3 regions of the Streptomyces sp. NPDC048191 genome follow, and region 3 is predicted to be linked to each of the others. Evidence: predicted binding sites of a transcription regulator. Region 3 holds the regulator's gene; each other region holds the start of a gene.
The links. The regulator HrcA, encoded in region 3, represses chaperone genes, less so after heat shock. The targets are predictions, from matches to a motif close to TTNGCACTCNGNNNNNCNGAGTGCNAA.

Region 1 (4,897 bases), on a different contig from region 3:
GAGTGCGGTCACCGCGTCCCGCTCGGCCCGGTGTTCGCCTGCGAGGAGTGTTTCGGCCCGCTGGAGATCGCCTACGACTTCTCCGCCTACGACACCGAAGAGCTGCGCCGTCGCATCGAGGCCGGCCCCGCCAACATCTGGCGGTACGCACCGCTGCTGCCGGTCCCGGCGGACGTCGCCGACAAGCCGAACCTGAACCCGGGCTGGACCAAGCTCGTCAAGGCCGACAACCTCGCCCGCGAACTCGGCGTCACCGGCGGCCTGTTCGTCAAGGACGACTCCGGCAACCCGACGCACTCCTTCAAGGACCGCGTGGTCGCCCAGGCCCTGGAGGCCGCCCGCGCCTTCGGCTTCACCACCCTGTCCTGCTCCTCCACGGGCAACCTGGCCGGTGCCGTCGGCGCCGCCGCGGCCCGGGCCGGCTTCCGCTCCTGCGTGTTCATCCCGCACGACCTGGAGCAGGGCAAGGTCGTCATGGCCGCGGTCTACGGCGGCGAACTCGTCGGCATCGAGGGCAACTACGACGACGTGAACCGTTTCTGCTCCGAGCTGATCGGTGACCCGGCCGGCGAGGGCTGGGGCTTCGTCAACGTCAACCTGCGGCCGTACTACGCGGAGGGCTCCAAGACCCTGGCGTACGAGATCTGCGAGCAGCTCGGCTGGCGGCTCCCGGACCAGATCGTGGTCCCGATCGCCTCCGGCTCCCAGCTCACGAAGATCGACAAGGGCCTGCAGGAGCTGGTCAAGCTCGGTCTCGTCGAGGACAAGCCGTACAAGATCTTCGGCGCGCAGGCCGAGGGCTGCTCGCCGGTGTCGACCGCCTTCAAGGCCGGGCACGACGTGGTCCGCCCGCAGAAGCCGAACACCATCGCCAAGTCCCTCGCCATCGGCAACCCGGCCGACGGGCCGTACGTCCTGGACATCGCGCGCCGCACCGGCGGCGCCGTGGAGGACGTGACGGACGAGGAAGTCGTCGACGCCATCAAGCTGCTGGCCCGTACCGAGGGCATCTTCGCGGAGACGGCGGGCGGCGTGACCGTCGGTGTCACCCGCAAGCTGGTCAAGGACGGCGTCCTGGACCCGACGAAGACCACGGTCGTCCTCAACACCGGCGACGGCCTGAAGACCCTCGACGCGGTGGCCGGGACCGGCCTCACCGCCACCATCCGACCGACCCTGGACTCCTTCCGAGAGGCTGGCCTCGCATGAGCGTGACCGTTCGCATCCCGACCATCCTGCGCACCTACACGGGCGGCCAGGCCGAAGTGGCCGCCGAGGGCGCCACCCTCGCCGAGGTCATCGAGGACCTGGAGAAGAACCACACCGGGATCGCCGCCCGCGTCCTGGACGACCAGGGCAAGCTGCGCCGGTTCGTCAATGTCTACGTCAACGACGACGACGTCCGCTTCGAGCAGGGCCTCGAGACGGCGACCCCGGACGGCGCCGGGGTTTCGATCATTCCGGCGGTCGCCGGCGGCTGATCGTTACCTTAGGTAACTCCAGTTACGCATTGTTCATCGAATTGCCCCCTCCGTGAGAGAAGTGGAGGGGGCAATTCTGTGTGGTTGAGCGCGGTAGAGTTGGGGAACGCGTTCCCGGACCGACGGGTCGGGAGCCCTGTATTCATGCTGCGTGCCCGACAAGAAGTAGCCAAAGTGCGTGGGTTTCATGCGGCTTTTGTGCCCTTTGCGGGGCCCGACTTGCCCGGAATTCGGGCGAATTCTCACCACATTCCGGACCGTTCCCGTCCAGAATTCTCGTCCGATTGACCTGTTGCAGACGGCAGTTGGACAGATACATTCAGCCGCGGTCGACGCGTTCCGGCGCACGCCCCCGACCAATGGGGGGTGAGGTCTGACCCGGATCCGCGAAGTGTGGATCTGTGCAAGGGCCAGTAATAGGGGAGTTAGGCATGGCTCAGGGCACCGTCAAGTGGTTCAACGCGGAGAAGGGGTACGGCTTCATCGCGGTCGACGGTGGTGCGGATGTTTTCGTCCACTACAGCGCGATCCAGATGGACGGTTACCGCACCCTGGAAGAGGGGCAGCGGGTCGACTTCGAGATCTCGCAGGGCCAGAAGGGCCCGCAGGCGGACATGGTCCGGCTGGCGACCAGCTGAAGCACGCGTCGGCTGACAGCGACGTTCTTCTGTTTCATCTTCGAAGGGCCCGTACCCATGGGTACGGGCCCTTCGGCATGCCTGGCGCCCCCCTGTTCGCGCGCGGCTGAGCGCCCCTCCGGCAGGCCCGGGGCGCTTGCACTCGGGGGTGCCGAGTGCTAATCATTGGCGTTAGCACTCTGAAGGTGAGAGTGACAGTGATGGACCGGGTCGGTGAGGCCCGCGGGCCAAGTGGGGCAAGGAACCACGCGGCCGGCGAGCCGTCCGTCGCGGGCGCGGGCGCGGTCCGAAGGAATCACCCCCAGTCCTGGAGGGACCACTTCACATGGCCAAGATCATCGCGTTCGACGAGGAGGCGCGGCGCGGCCTCGAGCGCGGCATGAACCAGCTCGCGGACGCCGTGAAGGTGACGCTCGGCCCCAAGGGCCGCAACGTCGTCCTCGAGAAGAAGTGGGGCGCCCCCACGATCACCAACGATGGTGTCTCCATCGCCAAGGAGATCGAGCTCGAGGACCCGTACGAGAAGATCGGCGCCGAGCTGGTCAAGGAAGTCGCCAAGAAGACGGACGACGTCGCCGGTGACGGTACGACCACCGCGACCGTGCTCGCCCAGGCCCTGGTCAAGGAAGGCCTGCGCAACGTAGCCGCCGGCGCCAACCCGATGGCCCTCAAGCGCGGTATCGAGAAGGCCGTCGAGGCTGTCTCCGCCGCCCTGCTGGAGCAGGCGAAGGACGTCGAGACCAAGGAGCAGATCGCCTCCACCGCGTCCATCTCCGCCGCCGACACCCAGATCGGCGAGCTGATCGCCGAGGCCATGGACAAGGTCGGCAAGGAAGGCGTCATCACCGTCGAGGAGAGCAACACCTTCGGCCTGGAGCTCGAGCTCACCGAGGGCATGCGCTTCGACAAGGGCTACATCTCCGCCTACTTCGCGACCGACATGGAGCGCATGGAGGCGTCGCTCGAGGACCCGTACATCCTCATCGCCAACTCCAAGATCGGCTCCGTCAAGGACCTGCTCCCGCTGCTGGAGAAGGTCATGCAGTCGGGCAAGCCGCTGCTGATCATCGCCGAGGACGTCGAGGGCGAGGCCCTGTCGACCCTGGTCGTCAACAAGATCCGCGGCACCTTCAAGTCCGTCGCCGTCAAGGCCCCGGGCTTCGGCGACCGCCGCAAGGCCATGCTCGGCGACATCGCCATCCTCACGGGTGGCGAGGTCATCTCCGAGGAGGTCGGCCTCAAGCTGGAGAACGCGACCCTGGACCTCCTGGGCCGCGCCCGCAAGGTCGTCATCACCAAGGACGAGACCACCATCGTCGACGGTGCCGGCTCCTCGGAGCAGGTCAACGGCCGGGTGAACCAGATCCGCGCCGAGATCGAGAACAGCGACTCCGACTACGACCGCGAGAAGCTGCAGGAGCGCCTGGCGAAGCTCGCCGGCGGTGTCGCGGTCATCAAGGCCGGTGCCGCCACCGAGGTGGAGCTCAAGGAGCGCAAGCACCGCATCGAGGACGCCGTCCGCAACGCCAAGGCGGCCGTCGAGGAGGGCATCGTCGCCGGTGGTGGCGTGGCCCTGCTGCAGGCCTCCCAGGTCTTCGAGAAGCTGGAGCTCGAGGGTGACGAGGCGACCGGCGCCAACGCCGTGCGCATCGCGCTCGAGGCCCCGCTGAAGCAGATCGCCGTCAACGCCGGCCTCGAGGGCGGTGTCGTGGTGGAGAAGGTGCGCAACCTGACCCCGGGCCACGGCCTGAACGCCGCGACCGGCGAGTACGTCGACCTGGTCGCCGAGGGCATCATCGACCCGGCGAAGGTGACCCGTTCCGCGCTGCAGAACGCCGCCTCCATCGCCGCGCTGTTCCTCACCACCGAGGCCGTCATCGCCGACAAGCCGGAGAAGGCCGCCGCGCCGGCCGGCGGCGGCATGCCGGGCGGTGACATGGACTTCTGATCGACCTGACGGTTGATCGCCTGTCCTACGGACGAGGGCGGTGCCCCCAGCCACTGGCTGGGGGCACCGCCCTCGGGCGTTTCACGGTCATGGAGTGACGGCCGGACCGGCACGGTGTGAGCGGCGTCACGTAAGAGGCTTCCCTCGGGTCGGGAATGTGGGGCAGCGCATAGGCGATTACTTAAGCAGCTGCAACAATGCGTGCACACATACCGCCCGGTTTACAGATCCATCCCCGAGGAGCCCCCACGTGACCGTCACGACGCCCGCCTCCCGCGCGGCCCAGCTGCTGTCCCGCCCGATCGCGCTCAACGGTCTCACCGTCCCGAACCGGATCGTGATGGCGCCGATGACCCGCATGTTCTCCCCGGGCGGCATCCCCGGCGAGGACGTGCGCTCGTACTACGCCCGCCGTGCCGCCGCCGGTGTCGGCCTGATCGTCACCGAGGGCACCTACGTGGGCCACGACTCGGCAGGCCAGAGCGACCGCGTGCCGCGGTTCCACGGGGAGGAGCAGCTGGCGGGCTGGGCGAAGGTCGCCGAGGACGTGCACGCGGCCGGCGGCACCGTCGTCCCGCAGCTGTGGCACATCGGCATGGTCCGCAAGGACGGCGACGCCCCCTTCCCGGACGCCCCGGCGATGGGCCCGTCGGGCCTGGTCACGGCGGGCGCCGAGCCCACCGGCAAGGCGATGACGCAGGCCGACCTGGACGCCGTCATCGGCGCGTTCGCCGAGGCCGCGGCCGCGGCCGAGCGCATCGGCTTCGACGGTGTGGAGCTCCACGGCGCCCACGGCTACCTCGTCGACCAGTTCCTGTGGGAGGGCACCA
Region 2 (4,897 bases), on a different contig from region 3:
TGAGCTCCACCTCGGTGGCGGCGCCGACCTTGATCACGCACACGCCGCCGGCCAGCTTCGCGAGGCGCTCCTGGAGCTTCTCGCGGTCCCAGTCGGAGTCGGTGTTCTCGATCTCGGCCTTGATCTGCGCGACGCGGCCGTGCACGTCCTCGGACTTGCCGGCGCCGTCGACGATCGTGGTGTCGTCCTTGGTGACCGTCACGCGGCGGGCGGAGCCCAGCACGTCCAGGCCGGCCTGGTCGAGCTTGAGGCCGACCTCCTCGGAGATGACGGTGGCACCGGTGAGGATGGCCATGTCCTGCAGCATCGCCTTGCGGCGGTCGCCGAAGCCGGGGGCCTTCACCGCGACGGCGTTGAAGGTGCCGCGGATCTTGTTGACGACCAGGGTCGACAGGGCCTCGCCCTCGACGTCCTCGGCGATGATCAGCAGCGGCTTGGAGGCGCCGGCCTGGATGACCTTCTCCAGCAGCGGCAGCAGGTCCTGGATGGAGCTGATCTTGCCCTGGTTGATGAGGATGTACGGGTCGTCGAGGACGGCCTCCATGCGCTCCTGGTCCGTCACGAAGTACGGCGACAGGTAGCCCTTGTCGAAGGCCATGCCCTCGGTGAAGTCCAGCTCCAGACCGAAGGTGTTGGACTCCTCGACGGTGATGACACCGTCCTTGCCGACCTTGTCCATCGCCTCGGCGATGAGCTCGCCGACCTGCTGGTCCTGGGCGGACAGCGCGGCGACGGCGGCGATGTCGGACTTCTCGTCGATCGGGCGGGCCGACGCGAGCAGCTCGTCGGAGACGGCCTTGACGGCGGCGTCGATGCCCTTCTTCAGGGCGGCCGGGGAGGCGCCGGCGGCGACGTTCTTCAGGCCCTCGCGCACCAGCGCCTGGGCCAGCACGGTGGCGGTGGTGGTGCCGTCACCCGCGATGTCGTTGGTCTTGGTCGCCACCTCCTTCACCAGCTGCGCGCCGAGGTTCTCGTACGGGTCCTCGATCTCGACCTCACGGGCGATGGTGACACCGTCGTTGGTGATGGTGGGGGCGCCGAACTTCTTGTCGATGACGACGTTGCGGCCCCGGGGGCCGATCGTCACCTTCACCGTGTCGGCCAGCTTGTTGACGCCGCGCTCGAGGGCGCGACGGGCGTCCTCGTCGAACTTCAGGATCTTCGCCATGACAGCGGGAGCCCTCTCGAAATCTAGGGTGTGAAGACAACTGCGCCCCGGGCGCCCGGCTTCGTTATCGGTCGCGGGGGCCAGGGGCGCAGCTCAAGAGCAAAGGTTTGCTCGAGGTGATTACTTCTCGATGATCGCGAGCACGTCGCGGGCCGAGAGGACGAGGTACTCCTCGCCGTTGTACTTCACCTCGGTGCCGCCGTACTTGCTGTAGAGGACGACGTCGCCGACCTTGACGTCGAGCGGAAGGCGCTCGCCGTTCTCGAAGCGGCCCGGGCCCACGGCGAGGACGGCGCCCTCCTGGGGCTTCTCCTTCGCGGTGTCCGGGATGACCAGGCCAGAGGCGGTGGTCTGCTCCGCATCCAGCGGCTGGACCACAATGCGGTCCTCGAGCGGCTTGATGGCAACCTTGGAGCTGGTGGTCGTCACGATCCGACCTCCCCCTTCGGAGATCTCACGGGGTTAACTGTCTGAGGTGGCGACCAGGTGGATCCGTCGTCGCGGGTGCCGGACCTGCCCGTCGCTTTGTTGGCACTCTCCAGTGGGGAGTGCCAGAGCCGAGACTATGACCGGGATTAGCACTCGGTCAAGCGGAGTGCCAATTGCCGTGCCGCGCGTCGGCTGCGGACGGGTCGGCGCCGGGTTGTTCTGCGGGCCGGTGTCGGCCCCGCCGCCCCCGGGGGCTGCCGCCCCAGACCCCCGCTGCCGGCCTTCGGCCCTCGTCCTCCGACGCCGGACAGGCCGATGTCCGCAAACCGGCACCGGAAGAGCGCGCTACAGGTAGTCCTCCAGCCGCCCCGCCGTCAGCCCCCTCTGCTGCGCCCTGCGCAGCACCCGTGCCGTGCGCTCCCGCAGGGTCCGGCCCGTCGCCCCGTCCGGGCCGACCAGGATGATGTCGCCGGGGCGGAGGTGGTGTTCGCCGTGGGTGTAGACGAGGCCGTCCGGGGTCATCGCGGCGCGCCAGAGGACGACCGCGGAGATGCCGCAGTCGGCCGCCGCGCGCAGGGTCGTGGTGTCGTACGCGCCGTACGGCGGGCGGAAGAGGCGGGCACGCAGGCCGAGGCGGGACCTGAGCCTGTCCTGCTGGCCGCAGATCTCGGCGCGCTGACCGGCGTACGGCAGTGCGGGCAGCGCGTGGTGCTCGAGGGCGTGGTTCTCGATGCCGGCGCCCTGCCGGTGCAGGCGGGCGAAGTGGCCGTATCCGGGGCCGGCGATGCTGTCGGTGAGGAACATGCTGACCGGCAGCCGGAGTTCGCGGACCATGTCCACGAAGCGGGGGTCCTTGTCGGCGCCGTCGTCGTAGGTGAGGAAGACCACCCGGTCGCGGGTGGCGACGTGGTCCACGGGGAGGGGCAGGGGGCGGTGGACCGCGTCCGGCGGGGTGAGGACGAGCGCGCGGGCGGCGGGCTGCGGGGGGCGGGCGAGGGGCTCGGTCAGTCCCCAGCGGCGGTAGGCCTGGTCGTGGGCGGCGCCGTGCGGGCGCACCCCCTCGGCGGCCTTCTTGCCGAGGCGTTCGATGGGGCGGACGGACTGGGCGCAGCCGCCGAGGAGGAGGGCCGGGACGAGGAGCGCGGCGACATACCGGCCCGGGCGCCGTCCGGAGCCCGCTCCGCCGCGCCCCGCCCCCCGCCTCACAGGTAGTCCTCCAGGCGGGCCACGGCGTAACCCTCGCGGGTGATCCTGTTCAGGAAGCGGCGCATGTCGTCGACCATCGTGCCGTTCCAGTCGGAGCGGCCGCGGAAGTGGGTGAGGACGATGTCGCCGCGGCGCATCCTCTGGTCGTCCTCGCGGTACTCCCAGTGGTCGACGTAGACCTCCTCGTTCCAGATCGGCGCGTACTTGATGCCGCAGGACTTGGCGGCGCGGAGGGTGTCCCGGTTGTAGTTGCCGTACGGCGGGCGGAAGACCGTCGGGCGCCTGCCGAACTGCTTCTCCATGATGTCCTGCATGCCGCAGATCTCGGCCTTCTGGTCCGCGTAGGACAGGCCCGGCAGGTAGGGGTGGTGCAGGGTGTGGTTGTTGAGGGTGTGGCCGTAGGACTGCATCTTCCGGAAGTACCCGTAGTCGTCCTTGACCAGGTAGTTGCTGAGGAAGGCGGTGTACGGGACCTTCAGGTCCTGCATCATCCGCAGGAACCTGGGGTCCTTCTCCGAGCCGTCGTCGATGGTGAGGAAGACGATCTTCTGCTTGGTGGGGATCGTGGTGAAGACCGGGGGCAGGTCCCAGTCCTCCTGGTGGCTCACCTCGAAGCCGGGCCGGGCGGTGATCTCCGGCTTCGTCCTGGGCGGCGCGGGTGGGGTCAGCGGGACCCCGTCGAGCCCCCAGCGCCTGGCGGCGGCGACCAGTCGGGCGTGTTCGGCGGCCTGGCGGGAGTGGGGACTCAGGATCTCCGCGCCGCCGTGAGCGGGTGCGGGACGGGTCTCCTCGGGGGCCACGCAACCGGAGAGAAGGGGGGCGCAGGTCAGCGCGGCGGCGGCGCAGGCCAGGACCGCGCGCCCACAGCGGGCCCGTTTTTTATCGTTTTGTACGACCGCTCGCATGGTGCCGGATCCTTCCAGGCCGGTACCCGGAGCCCCGGCCGACACCGCCGCCGGGGGCGCACGATCCACCGACTGGCCCACAATGACCCGGTGAACGACCTCGCTCTCCTCCTCACCCCCGAAGGCCGGGCCCTCCTCGACGAGGTCCGCGACACCGCCCCGGCCGACGAACTCGCCGTCGCCACCCGGCTGCGCCGCGACCACCCCGCCGGGCTGGTGTCGGCGGCGCTCGGCCAGGCCCGGCTGCGGCAGCGCGCGGCGGCCAAGTTCGGGCCGGCGGACGCGGGGCGGATGTTCTTCACCCCGAACGGCGTCGAGCAGTCGACCCGGACCAGCGTGGCGACGTACCGCGCACAGCGCCTGAAGGACCTCGGCGTGACCTGCGTGGCCGACCTGTGCTGCGGGATCGGCGGGGACGCGATCGCGTTCGCCCGGGCGGGGATCCGGGTGCTCGCGGTGGACCGGGACCCGGTGACGGCCGCCGTGGCCCGGGCGAACGCCGGGGCGCTGGGGCTGGACGAGCTGATCGAGGTGCGGGAGGCGGACGTCACCGAGGTGGACACGGGCGGGTACGACGCCGTGTTCGTCGACCCTGCCCGGCGGGGCGGTCGGTCGGGCGGGCGGATTTTCGACCCCGAGGCCTACTCCCCGCCCCTGTCCTGGGCGATCGAGGCCGCCCGCGCGGCGCCCCGCGCGGCGCTGAAGGTCGCGCCCGGCATCCCGCACGAGGCCGTGCCCGCCGACGCCGAGGCCGAGTGGATCTCGGACGGCGGGGACGTGAAGGAGGCGGTGGTCTGGTTCGGCACCGGGGCGCCGGGCGCCGTGCGGGCCACCCTGCTGCCCGGCCCGCGCACCCTCCTCGGCGAGGGACTGCCCGACCCCCGGGTGCGTCCGGTGGGGCGCTACCTGTACGAGCCCGACGGCGCCGTCATCCGCGCCCACCTGGTCGCCGAGGCGGCGCGGCGGCTGGACGGCGGGCTGATCGACCCGACCATCGCCTACGTCACCGCCGACGAGCTGCACCCGACGCCGTACGCCTCCGCCTACGAGATCACCGACCAACTCCCCTTCAACGTCAAGAAGTTGAAGGCCCTGCTGCGGGAGCGGGAGGTCGGCACGCTGACCGTGAAGAAGCGCGGGTCGGCCGTGGAACCGGAGGAGCTGCGCAAGAAGGTGAAGCCGCAGGGGC
Region 3 (4,897 bases):
GCCAGCCCAGCGCCCGGCACACCCCCGTCTTCCAGTCCTGCCCCCGCGGAACCGTCGGCCAGGCCTCGATCCCCAGCGCCGCCGGCTTCACCGCCTGCCAGATGTCGATGTACGGGTGGCCGACCACCAGCGCGTGCTCACTGGTCACCGACTCCGCGATCCGCCACTCCTTCGTGCCCGGCACCAGGTGGTCCACCAGGACGCCCAGCCGCGCGTCCGGACCCGGTGCGAACGACGACACGATCGACGGCAGGTCGTCCACGCCCTCCAGGTACTCCACGACCACGCCCTCGATGCGCAGGTCGTCGCCCCAGACCTTCTCGACCAGCTCGGCGTCGTGCCGGCCCTCCACGTAGATGCGCCCGGCGCGGGCCACGCGGGCGCGGGCGCCGGGGACGGCGACCGAGCCGGAAGCCGTACGGGTGGGCCGTACCGGAGCCGACGAGGACGGTCGTACGAGCGTCACCACCCGGCCCTCCAGCAGGAAGCCCCGGGGCTCCAGCGGGAACACCCGGTGCTTGCCGAAGCGGTCCTCCAGCGTCACCGTGCCGGCCTCGCAGCGGATCACCGCCCCGCAGAACCCGGTGCCGGGCTCCTCCACCACCAGGCCCGGCTCCGCCGGCACCTCCGGCACGGACTTCGGCTCCTTCCACGGCGGGGTCAGGTCGGGGGAGTACGAACGAGGGCGCGGGCCCGAGGGGCCCCCGTTGGAAGGGCGGTGGCGGGAGACGGGTGGGCGCATTCGAGTGACGATAGGAGAAGCCGTACGGCCGCGCCTACGACACGCCGAAACGCGCCGCCAGCTCATCGCGCTGCCGCCGCACGAACGCCGCGTCCACCACCGCTCCGTGACCGGGCACGTACAGCGCGTCCTCGCCGCCCAGCGAGAGGAGCCGGTCCAGGGCGTCCGGCCAGCGGGACGGGAGCGCGTCCGGGCCGGCCTGGGGCTCGCCGGACTCCTCGACCAGGTCGCCGCAGAAGACCACCTCCGGGGAGCCGGGGACCAGGACCGCGAGGTCGTGTGCCGTGTGACCCGGGCCCACGTTCGCCAGCAGCGCCTGGCGGCCGGTGCCGAGGTCCAGTGTCCACTCGCCGGAGACCAGGTGGCGGGGCGGCACCAGCGCGTCCACCGCCTCGTCGGCGTCCGCCACCGGGAGCCCGTTGCGCATCGCGTCCAGGCGCAGCTCGGCGCGTTCGCGGGCGAACACCGCGTCGACGCCCACCGCCGCGTACACCTCCGCCCCCGCGAGGACGGGCGCCCCGAAGACGTGGTCGAAATGGGGATGCGTGAGCGCGAGATGGGTCACACGGCCGTCGGCCAGTTCCTCGGCCTGCGCCCGTAGCCGCGCGCCCTCGGCCAGGCTGGAGCCGGCGTCCACCATCAGCGCCGTACCCTCCCCGAGGACCAGCCCGACCGTGCAGTCCCAGCCGGGCAGCCGGCACCGGCCGGCCCCGGCGGCCAGCCGCTCCCACCCCAGCTCTTCCCAAGTCACCGTCATACCGCGACGCTAGCCCCAAGTGCCGCCGCGACCGCACCGACCTTGCCCTGGGTGTACCCGACAGCCGTACACTGGGCCCGGGAACGCTGGCACTCGCATGCGAAGAGTGCCAAGCGGACGAATCGCGGGACAGAGGGGACGACGACGTGCTGGAGGTGCGCGCGAATGCTGAGTGAACGCAGGCTCCAGGTACTGCGCGCCATCGTCCAGGACTACGTCGGCACCGAGGAGCCGGTCGGGTCGAAGGCCCTGACCGAGCGGCACAACCTCGGGGTGTCCCCGGCGACGGTCCGCAACGACATGGCGGCCCTGGAGGACGAGGGGTTCATCGCGCAGCCGCACACCAGTGCCGGGCGCATCCCCACCGACAAGGGCTACCGGCTGTTCGTGGACAAGCTGGCGGGCGTCAAGCCGATGACGGCGCCCGAGCGGCGGGCGATCCAGAACTTCCTGGAGGGCGCCGTCGACCTCGACGACGTCGTGGCGCGGACCGTGCGGCTGCTCGCGCAGCTCACGCGGCAGGTCGCCGTCGTGCAGTACCCCTCCCTGACCCGGTCCACCGTCCGGCACGTGGAACTGCTCTCACTCGCCCCCGCGCGCGTGATGCTCGTGCTGATCACGGACACCGGCCGGGTCGAGCAGCGGATGGTGGACTGCCCGGCGCCGTTCGGGGAGGCGTCGCTCGCGGATCTTCGCGCTCGGCTGAACAGCCGGGTCGCGGGGCGCCGCTTCACGGACGTGCCGAAGCTGGTCGAGGACCTCCCGGACGCCTTCGAGCCGGAGGACCGCGGTACGGTCTCCACGGTGCTCTCCACACTCCTGGAGACACTCGTGGAGGAGAACGAGGAGCGGCTGATGATCGGCGGTACCGCCAATCTCACCCGCTTCGGACATGACTTTCCCCTCACGATCCGGCCCGTCCTGGAGGCACTGGAGGAGCACGTCGTGCTCCTCAAGCTCCTCGGCGAGGCGAAGGATCCGGGCGTGATGGTGCGCATCGGGCACGAGAACGCCCACGAGGGACTCAACTCCACCTCCGTCGTGTCGGTCGGCTACGGTTCGGGCGGCGAGGCGGTTGCCAAGCTCGGCGTGGTCGGACCGACCCGCATGGACTACCCGGGAACGATGGGAGCGGTACGCGCAGTGGCACGGTACGTCGGACAGATCCTGGCGGAGTCGTAAGTGGCCACGGACTACTACGCCGTTCTCGGCGTGCGCCGCGACGCGTCGCAGGATGAGATCAAGAAGGCGTTCCGTCGGCTCGCGCGCGAGCTGCACCCGGACGTCAACCCGGACCCGAAGACCCAGGAGCGGTTCAAGGAGATCAACGCCGCTTACGAGGTGCTGTCGGACCCGCAGAAGAAGCAGGTCTACGACCTCGGCGGCGACCCGCTCTCGCAGGCGGGCGGCGCCGGCGCGGGCGGCTTCGGGGCCGGCGGCTTCGGCAACTTCTCCGACATCATGGACGCGTTCTTCGGTACGGCGTCGCAGCGCGGCCCGCGCTCGCGCACCCGGCGCGGCCAGGACGCGATGATCCGCATCGAGGTCGAACTGGACGAGGCGGCCTTCGGGACCACCAAGGACATCCAGGTCGACACGGCCGTCGTCTGCAACACCTGCAACGGCGAGGGCGCGGCTCCGGGGACGACCGCGCAGACGTGTGACATGTGCCGGGGCCGCGGTGAGGTCTCGCAGGTCACCCGGTCCTTCCTCGGCCAGGTCATGACGTCGCGCCCCTGCCCCCAGTGCCAGGGCTTCGGCACCGTGGTCCCGACCCCGTGCCCGGAGTGCGCCGGCGACGGCCGCGTCCGCTCCCGGCGCACGCTCACCGTCAAGATCCCGGCCGGTGTCGACAACGGCACCCGGATCCAGCTCGCCGGTGAGGGCGAGGTCGGCCCCGGTGGCGGTCCCGCCGGTGACCTGTACGTCGAGATCCACGAGTTGCCGCACCCGACCTTCCAGCGGCGCGGCGACGACCTGCACTGCACGGTGACGATCCCGATGACGGCGGCGGCGCTCGGCACCAAGGTGCCGCTGGAGACGCTGGACGGCATGGAGGAGGTCGACATCCGGCCCGGTACCCAGTCCGGCCAGTCGATCCCGCTGCACAACCGTGGTGTCACGCATCTGCGCGGCGGCGGCCGGGGTGACCTGATCGTGCACGTCGAGGTGCAGACCCCGTCCAAGCTGGACCCGGAGCAGGAACGGCTCCTGCGCGAGCTGGCCAAGCTGCGCGGCGAGGAACGCCCGCAGGGTCAGTTCCAGCCGGGGCAGCAGGGGCTGTTCTCGCGGCTGAAGGACGCCTTCAACGGACGCTGACGTCCGCTGGCGGGTGACCGGGGGTCCGGGGGGTGGCCCCCGGGCGGGCACGGTCAGCCGGGGCGGCAGGGGCTGTTCTCGCGGCTGAAGGACGCCTTCAACGGACGCTGATCTCGGGTATTGCACCTGGCATAGGCCGGGGGAAGCCCGGATTCGGACTTGTTCGGAGGACGTGACAACATGCGGTCATGTCCTCCGCACTGACCGATCTCTTCCCCCACCCGATCGTGCAGGCCCCCATGGCGGGCGGTGTCTCCGTCCCGCAGCTCGCCGCCGCCGTCTCCGAGGCCGGCGGCCTCGGGTTCCTCGCCGCCGGATACAAGACCGCCGACGGCATGTACCAGGAGATCAAGCAGCTGCGGGGGCTCACCGGCCGCCCCTTCGGCGTGAACGTGTTCATGCCCCAGCCCGAGTATGCCGAGTCGGGGGCCGTCGAGGTCTACGCCCACCAGCTGGCCGGCGAGGCCGCCTGGTACGAGACCGAGCTGGGCGACCCCGACAGCGGCCGGGACGACGGCTACGAGGCGAAGCTCGCCGTGCTCCTCGACAACCCGGTGCCGGTGGTCTCCTTCCACTTCGGAGTGCCGAGCCGGGAGGTGTTCGACAAGCTGCGCAGGGCCGGCACCCTGACCCTGGTCACCGCAACCACCGCCGAGGAGGCCCGCGCCGTCGAGCAGGCCGGGGCGGACGCCGTGATCGCGCAGGGCGTGGAGGCCGGCGGCCACCAGGGCACCCACCGCGACCTGGCCGAGAACGACGGTTCCGGTATCGGACTGCTGTCGCTGGTCGCGCAGATCCGCGAGGCCGTGGGCATCCCGGTCGTCGCCGCCGGCGGCATCATGCGCGGCGGCCAGATCGCCGCGGTCCTCGCCGCCGGCGCGAGCGCGGCCCAGCTGGGCACCGCCTTCCTCGCCACCTCCGAGTCCGGCGCCCAGGCCGTGCACAAGCAGGCGCTGACCAACCCCCTGTTCGCGCGCACCGAGTTGACCCGCGCCTTCTCCGGCCGCCCGGCGCGCGGACTGGTCAACCGCTTCCTGCGCGAGCACGGGCCGTACGCCCCCGCCGCCTACCCGGAGATC

Region 1: a site for HrcA is predicted at 2,255-2,281, ahead of groL (chaperonin GroEL). Genes of this name have one in related genera too.
Region 2: a site for HrcA is predicted at 1,744-1,770, ahead of groES (co-chaperone GroES). Genes of this name have one in related genera too.

Annotation. Positions count from the first base shown of each region.
Region 1 covers NZ_JBEZMO010000003.1:433,743-438,639, reverse strand. Annotated here, with positions in the region: gene thrC (threonine synthase) at 1-1,209, shown strand, start outside; gene AB0D93_RS07800 (MoaD/ThiS family protein) at 1,206-1,481, shown strand; gene AB0D93_RS07795 (cold-shock protein) at 1,913-2,119, shown strand; gene groL (chaperonin GroEL) at 2,445-4,067, shown strand; gene AB0D93_RS07785 (NADH:flavin oxidoreductase) at 4,318-4,897, shown strand, end outside.
Region 2 covers NZ_JBEZMO010000005.1:330,018-334,914, forward strand. Annotated here, with positions in the region: gene groL (chaperonin GroEL) at 1-1,168, opposite strand, end outside; gene groES (co-chaperone GroES) at 1,289-1,597, opposite strand; gene AB0D93_RS12000 (polysaccharide deacetylase family protein) at 1,943-2,803, opposite strand; gene AB0D93_RS12005 (polysaccharide deacetylase family protein) at 2,800-3,708, opposite strand; gene AB0D93_RS12010 (class I SAM-dependent methyltransferase) at 3,799-4,897, shown strand, end outside.
Region 3 covers NZ_JBEZMO010000010.1:47,005-51,901, forward strand. Annotated here, with positions in the region: gene AB0D93_RS18435 (DUF3097 domain-containing protein) at 1-742, opposite strand, end outside; gene AB0D93_RS18440 (MBL fold metallo-hydrolase) at 777-1,499, opposite strand; gene hrcA (heat-inducible transcriptional repressor HrcA) at 1,665-2,681, shown strand; gene dnaJ (molecular chaperone DnaJ) at 2,682-3,818, shown strand; gene AB0D93_RS18455 (nitronate monooxygenase) at 4,007-4,897, shown strand, end outside.